Regions from separate parts of the Psychrobacillus sp. FSL K6-1415 genome, predicted to be linked through region 2. Evidence: a T-box and tRNA genes for the amino acid it is inferred to sense, from the RefSeq annotation. Region 2 holds a T-box; the other holds one or more tRNA genes.
The links. A T-box is a leader RNA that pairs with one kind of tRNA and senses whether it is charged. The one in region 2 lies ahead of proS (proline--tRNA ligase), so its partner is inferred to be a tRNA-Pro.
Positions count from the first base shown of each region.

Region 1: it has a tRNA-Pro gene. The T-box ahead of proS (proline--tRNA ligase) is inferred to sense a tRNA for this amino acid. The anticodon was not compared.

Region 1 is NZ_JBBOOQ010000001.1:97,525-100,997, forward strand. It holds rRNA gene MKY60_RS00445 (23S ribosomal RNA) at 1-1,053, shown strand, start outside; rRNA gene rrf (5S ribosomal RNA) at 1,175-1,290, shown strand; tRNA gene MKY60_RS00455 (tRNA-Val) at 1,315-1,390, shown strand; tRNA gene MKY60_RS00460 (tRNA-Thr) at 1,404-1,479, shown strand; tRNA gene MKY60_RS00465 (tRNA-Lys) at 1,486-1,558, shown strand; tRNA gene MKY60_RS00470 (tRNA-Leu) at 1,583-1,667, shown strand; tRNA gene MKY60_RS00475 (tRNA-Gly) at 1,685-1,759, shown strand; tRNA gene MKY60_RS00480 (tRNA-Leu) at 1,775-1,863, shown strand; tRNA gene MKY60_RS00485 (tRNA-Arg) at 1,879-1,955, shown strand; tRNA gene MKY60_RS00490 (tRNA-Pro) at 1,961-2,037, shown strand; tRNA gene MKY60_RS00495 (tRNA-Ala) at 2,051-2,126, shown strand; rRNA gene MKY60_RS00500 (16S ribosomal RNA) at 2,262-3,473, shown strand, end outside.
Region 2 is NZ_JBBOOQ010000001.1:3,229,013-3,232,485, forward strand. It holds gene MKY60_RS15575 (TerD family protein) at 1-365, shown strand, start outside; gene proS (proline--tRNA ligase) at 468-1,907, opposite strand; T-box leader at 2,078-2,295, opposite strand; gene MKY60_RS15585 (alpha/beta fold hydrolase) at 2,522-3,301, shown strand; gene MKY60_RS15590 (VOC family protein) at 3,442-3,473, shown strand, end outside.

The sequences.
Region 1 (3,473 bases), 3.1 Mb from region 2:
AAGGTTAAGAGGAGTGCTTAGCGCAAGCGAAGGTGCGAATTGAAGCCCCAGTAAACGGCGGCCGTAACTATAACGGTCCTAAGGTAGCGAAATTCCTTGTCGGGTAAGTTCCGACCCGCACGAAAGGCGTAACGATCTGGGCACTGTCTCAACGAGAGACTCGGTGAAATTATAGTACCTGTGAAGATGCAGGTTACCCGCGACAGGACGGAAAGACCCCGTGGAGCTTTACTATAGCTTGATATTGAATTTTGGTGCAACTTGTACAGGATAGGCAGGAGCCTTAGAGCCCGGAGCGCCAGCTTCGGAGGAGGCGTCGGTGGGATACTGCCCTGGTTGTATTGAAATTCTAACCCATACCCGTAACCCGGGTAGGAGACAGTGTCAGGCGGGTAGTTTGACTGGGGCGGTCGCCTCCTAAAGTGTAACGGAGGCGCCCAAAGGTTCCCTCAGAATGGTTGGAAATCATTCGAAGAGTGTAAAGGCAGAAGGGAGCTTGACTGCGAGACCTACAAGTCGAGCAGGGTCGAAAGACGGGCTTAGTGATCCGGTGGTTCCGCATGGAAGGGCCATCGCTCAACGGATAAAAGCTACCCCGGGGATAACAGGCTTATCTCCCCCAAGAGTCCACATCGACGGGGAGGTTTGGCACCTCGATGTCGGCTCATCGCATCCTGGGGCTGTAGTCGGTCCCAAGGGTTGGGCTGTTCGCCCATTAAAGCGGTACGCGAGCTGGGTTCAGAACGTCGTGAGACAGTTCGGTCCCTATCCGTCGTGGGCGTAGGAAATTTGAGAGGAGCTGTCCTTAGTACGAGAGGACCGGGATGGACACACCGCTGGTGTACCAGTTGTTCTGCCAAGAGCATCGCTGGGTAGCTATGTGTGGACGGGATAAGTGCTGAAAGCATCTAAGCACGAAGCCCCCCTCAAGATGAGATTTCCCATTACGCAAGTAAGTAAGATCCCTCAAAGACGATGAGGTAGATAGGTTCGGGGTGGAAGCGTGGCGACACGTGCAGCTGACGAATACTAATCGATCGAGGACTTAACCAAATTTTGTTTAATGTAACAATGTCGTTTATCCAGTTTTGAAAGAATAAATTTTTTATTAAATAACCCTTGAAAAATTCTGCAGAGTTGTTATAATAAAGCATGTCTTTCAAAAGTATTCAAGTCTAGTGATGATGGCGAAGAGGTCACACCCGTTCCCATACCGAACACGGAAGTTAAGCTCTTCAGCGCCGATGGTAGTTGGGGGTCTCCCCCTGTGAGAGTAGGACGTCGCTGGGCTTGTAATAAAATTATATTTCCCATGGAGGATTAGCTCAGCTGGGAGAGCATCTGCCTTACAAGCAGAGGGTCGGCGGTTCGAGCCCGTCATCCTCCACCATATATTTACTCCTGCCGGAGTAGCTCAACTGGTAGAGCAACTGACTTGTAATCAGTAGGTTGAGGGTTCAAGTCCTTTCTCCGGCACCATTTTTAGAGCCATTAGCTCAGTTGGTAGAGCATCTGACTTTTAATCAGAGGGTCGTAGGTTCGAATCCTACATGGCTCATCACTTTTTAAGTGAATTATGTATGCGGGTGTGGCGGAACTGGCAGACGCACTAGACTTAGGATCTAGCGCCGCAAGGCGTGGGGGTTCGACTCCCTTCACCCGCACCATTTAATTTAATAACCGAGCGGAAGTAGTTCAGTGGTAGAACACCACCTTGCCAAGGTGGGGGTCGCGAGTTCGAACCTCGTCTTCCGCTCCAAAGATTCATTAAAGTGCCGGGGTGGCGGAACTGGCAGACGCACAGGACTTAAAATCCTGCGGTAGGTGACTACCGTACCGGTTCGATTCCGGTCCTCGGCACCACTTTTATGAAATATTGCGCTCGTAGCTCAATTGGATAGAGCACTTGACTACGAATCAAGAGGTTGCAGGTTCGAGTCCTGCCGAGCGCACCATATAACGGGAAGTAGCTCAGCTTGGTAGAGCACTTGGTTTGGGACCAAGGGGTCGCAGGTTCGAATCCTGTCTTCCCGACCAGTTATTACTTTTTGGGGCCTTAGCTCAGCTGGGAGAGCGCCTGCCTTGCACGCAGGAGGTCAGCGGTTCGATCCCGCTAGGCTCCACCATGAACATTGAAAACTGAACATGCAAAACGTTAAGACATACAGCCTATCAACTAACTTTGTTAGTCTGATAGCAAAACAATTTTGACATCATTTAATGATGATGCCAGCAAAACAAATGAGCTTTTTAAGTTCTCTATTATGGAGAGTTTGATCCTGGCTCAGGACGAACGCTGGCGGCATGCCTAATACATGCAAGTCGAGCGAATGACGAAGAAGCTTGCTTCTTCTGATTTAGCGGCGGACGGGTGAGTAACACGTGGGCAACCTGCCCTGTAGATTGGGATAACTCCGGGAAACCGGGGCTAATACCGAATAATCCATTTCCTCACATGGGGAGATGTTAAAAGACGGCATCTCGCTGTCACTACAGGATGGGCCCGCGGCGCATTAGCTAGTTGGTGAGGTAACGGCTCACCAAGGCGACGATGCGTAGCCGACCTGAGAGGGTGATCGGCCACACTGGGACTGAGACACGGCCCAGACTCCTACGGGAGGCAGCAGTAGGGAATCTTCCACAATGGACGAAAGTCTGATGGAGCAATGCCGCGTGAGTGAAGAAGGTTTTCGGATCGTAAAACTCTGTTGTGAGGGAAGAACAAGTACGAGAGTAACTGCTCGTACCTTGACGGTACCTCATTAGAAAGCCACGGCTAACTACGTGCCAGCAGCCGCGGTAATACGTAGGTGGCAAGCGTTGTCCGGAATTATTGGGCGTAAAGCGCGCGCAGGCGGTCCTTTAAGTCTGATGTGAAATCCCACGGCTCAACCGTGGAAGGTCATTGGAAACTGGGGGACTTGAGTACAGAAGAGGAAAGCGGAATTCCAAGTGTAGCGGTGAAATGCGTAGAGATTTGGAGGAACACCAGTGGCGAAGGCGGCTTTCTGGTCTGTAACTGACGCTGAGGCGCGAAAGCGTGGGGAGCAAACAGGATTAGATACCCTGGTAGTCCACGCCGTAAACGATGAGTGCTAAGTGTTAGGGGGTTTCCGCCCCTTAGTGCTGCAGCTAACGCATTAAGCACTCCGCCTGGGGAGTACGGTCGCAAGACTGAAACTCAAAGGAATTGACGGGGGCCCGCACAAGCGGTGGAGCATGTGGTTTAATTCGAAGCAACGCGAAGAACCTTACCAGGTCTTGACATCCCGCTGACCGGCCTAGAGATAGGCTTTTCCCTTCGGGGACAGCGGTGACAGGTGGTGCATGGTTGTCGTCAGCTCGTGTCGTGAGATGTTGGGTTAAGTCCCGCAACGAGCGCAACCCTTGATCTTAGTTGCCAGCATTCAGTTGGGCACTCTAAGGTGACTGCCGGTGATAAACCGGAGGAAGGTGGGGATGACGTCAAATCA
Region 2 (3,473 bases):
CCCCGTATATCGAACTCGATGGCGATGATCGTACTGGCTCCATATCTGGAGGAGAAAACCTTAGAATTGATGGAAATAAGTTATCCGATATTAAACGTATTCTCGTATATTCATTCATCTATAAAGGTGTAGCTAATTGGGCAGAAGCAGATGGAGTTATTACATTATCATATCCTGCTGGCCCCAATATCGAGGTTAAGCTAGATGAACATAGAAATGGGCAAATTATGTGTGCAGTTGCAATGATTGAAAATGTAAATAATGAGACTTTCAAAATTGAGCGTCTAGTAGAGTACTATAAAGGGCATAAAGAGATGGATAATGCATACGGCTGGGGTATGAACTGGGTAGCCGGATCAAAATAAAAAACTAGGGGATTTTAATAGTGTTCATAATCCTCTTTTTTAGAATAAAAAATCAACCATTTAGCAAACAATGGTTGATTTTTCTTTGTTAATCTCTAATTATTAATAGGCACGACCGAACCATACCGTATGTTTAGAATCATTTCCACAGTTGATACATGTTGCTTTTTCTGCTGGTGGATTGAATGGTATATTACGTGTCGTAAATTTTGTTTCATTCTTCACATTCTCTTCACAAGCGTCATCTCCACACCATCCTGCAAGAATCCATCCAGGAATTTCTCCTTTTTCTGTTGAATCCGTAAGATGTTGCTTTAACTGCTCTAGGGAATCTACATTTGTATGGGAGTTCTCATCACGGAATGCGCGAGCTTTATCAAGTAAGCGTGTTTGCATTGTTGTTAGCGCACCCTCAATACATTCAACAGCTGTTGCTAGCTCCACAGAAACTTTTTCAGCTTCATCACGTACTTTTATTAACGCTTGATTGTTTTCCAAATCACGAGGCCCTAACTCAATACGAACTGGTACACCTTTAAGCTCCCACTCGTTGAATTTATATCCAGGAGATTGGTCTGAATCGTCAAGACGTACACGAATACCTTTTGCTTTTAACGCTGCATAAAGCTCATCTAATTTTTCCATTATCGTTGGATTTTTCTTCCAAGGACCAACAGGAATTAGTACTACTTGAGTTGGTGCAACACGTGGAGGTAATACAAGCCCTTGCTCGTCACCATGTACCATAATAACCGAACCGATTAATCGAGTTGATGTACCCCAAGATGTTGTATGCACATGCTGATGTTTGTTTTCTTTGTTTAAATATTTGATATCAAAAGCTTCCGCAAACTTTGTCCCAAGGTAATGAGATGTTCCAGCTTGAACAGCTTTACCATCTTTCATCATAGCTTCGATAGAATATGTATCTACAGCTCCTGCAAAACGTTCGGAAGGTGTTTTCTGACCATCATATACCGGAATAGCTAAAAGCTCCTCTACAACCTCTTTGTAGATGTTAAGCATTTGCATTGTTTCGTTACGTGCTTCTTCTTCATCTACATGAGCTGTATGCCCCTCTTGCCATAAAAATTCAGAAGTACGAATGAATGGAAGAGTTTTCTTTTCCCAACGGAACACGTTTGCCCATTGGTTGATAAGCACTGGCAGATCACGATAACTCTTAATCCAATCTGAATACAAATGACCAATCATCGTTTCTGATGTTGGACGTAACGCTAAACGTTCTTCCAATTTCTCACCTGCTGCTTCCGTTACCCATGGAAGCTCTGGAGCAAATCCTTCAATATGATCCTTCTCCTTTTGAAAAAAGGATTCAGGAATTAGCATAGGGAAATAGGCATTACGATGTCCTGTTTCTTTAAAACGTCTGTTCATTTCATCTTGAATATGCTCCCAAATTTCAAAGCCATCTGGTTTAAAGGCAATACATCCACGAACTGGAGTGTAATCCATTAAATCTGCTTTCTGAATTGTGTCGATATACCATTTTGTAAAATCATTTTGTTGCTGATTTGTCATCTAAATTCCTCCTATTTAAGTCAATCCATTACACCACGGCTTAATCCGTACAGATTTTAAAATGTGTGCTTCCCATTTCAAAGTCTGTATCACCCGCTAGATATTTTAATTCGATTAGCGGAGTACTTCCTACTGCTAAACTGAATTAAAAAAGCACAGGGACATCCTCGTAAAAGGACGTCTCTGTGCTGAATAGACGTGGTACCACCTTAGTTTAGCTTAAAAAAATTTTTAAGCCCTCTAAACGTTTGGTAACGAAAACGAATCGGTTATGTTTGCATAACATCTCCGTGATAGGTTTCAACAAGAAGTGGTGATATAGCTCTCAGCGTTTGCTATACTTTCTGTTTCACAATTCTCATCTACTTGGTCACTTCGCAGATTGTATTACTAATAATATACCAAATAACCTACTTTAATACAATGTGGATTAAGGAATGCCAATAATTTTCTATTTTATATAAAAAGGTGAGACAGTAGACTTGTGATTAAAGGACTACAGCTTGCGATTCTTCTTGTGCAACTTGTGTTTGTAGAACACATCTTGCTATTCACTCATATGTTTCCTTTTGAGTATCTTATACTAGTAATTCTATTTTTATGGAGGAATTAATGTGGGATACTTTGTAAACGTTGAGCAAGGAGTAAACTTATTTGTCGAGGATATTAATCCAAGTGCAAGCAAGACAATTGTATTTTTACATGGTTGGCCATTAAGTCATGAACAATTTGAATATCAATTTGATGCCTTACCTCAAATGGGATACCGCTGCATTGGTATAGACTGGAGAGGATTTGGAAAATCTGATAAACCTATGAATGGCTACAATTACGACAGACTAGCAGATGACATTCACGCCGTAGTCCGAACGCTCCAACTTGATAATTTTACACTAATCGGCCATTCGACTGGAGGAGCAATCGCTATACGCTATACTGCTCGCCATGCTTTTGGTGTGTCAAAACTAATTTTAATAGATGCCGCGGCTCCCACTGGATTTACAAAGGAAACTGCGAATACTCTACTTACAGAAGCATTAAATGACCGCCCCAAAATGATGCAAGGAGTAACAGATACTTTTTTCTTTCAATATATTACAGCTCCATTCTCTAATTGGTTTACTGGGTTAGGATTACAAGCAGCAGGGTGGTCTACCGCAGCAATCATCAACACCTTGAGGGATGAAAACCTCAATGCAGATCTCCCCAAAATATCAGTCCCTACATTAATCGTTCATGGAGTACATGATAAGGTGATCCCATATGAACAAGCTCAAATACTAAATCAAACAATAAAAAATTCACATCTCGTCCCCTTTCATTACAGCGGCCATGGGCTTTTCTGGGAAGAACGAGTAAAGTTTAACGACCTTATAAAACAGTTTGTCGGATAGATAAGCTTTATAAGAAATAAGTTCACAGGAAAGCTTACTAAGCTATCTTGTGAACCTTTTTGTATAGTAAATATTATTAGACTACTCTATACTTATAATTGATATAATTTTCAGTTATTAATTATGAGAGGTGGAGAAACATGAAACTAGGTGTATTTTCTTTAAGTTTAAA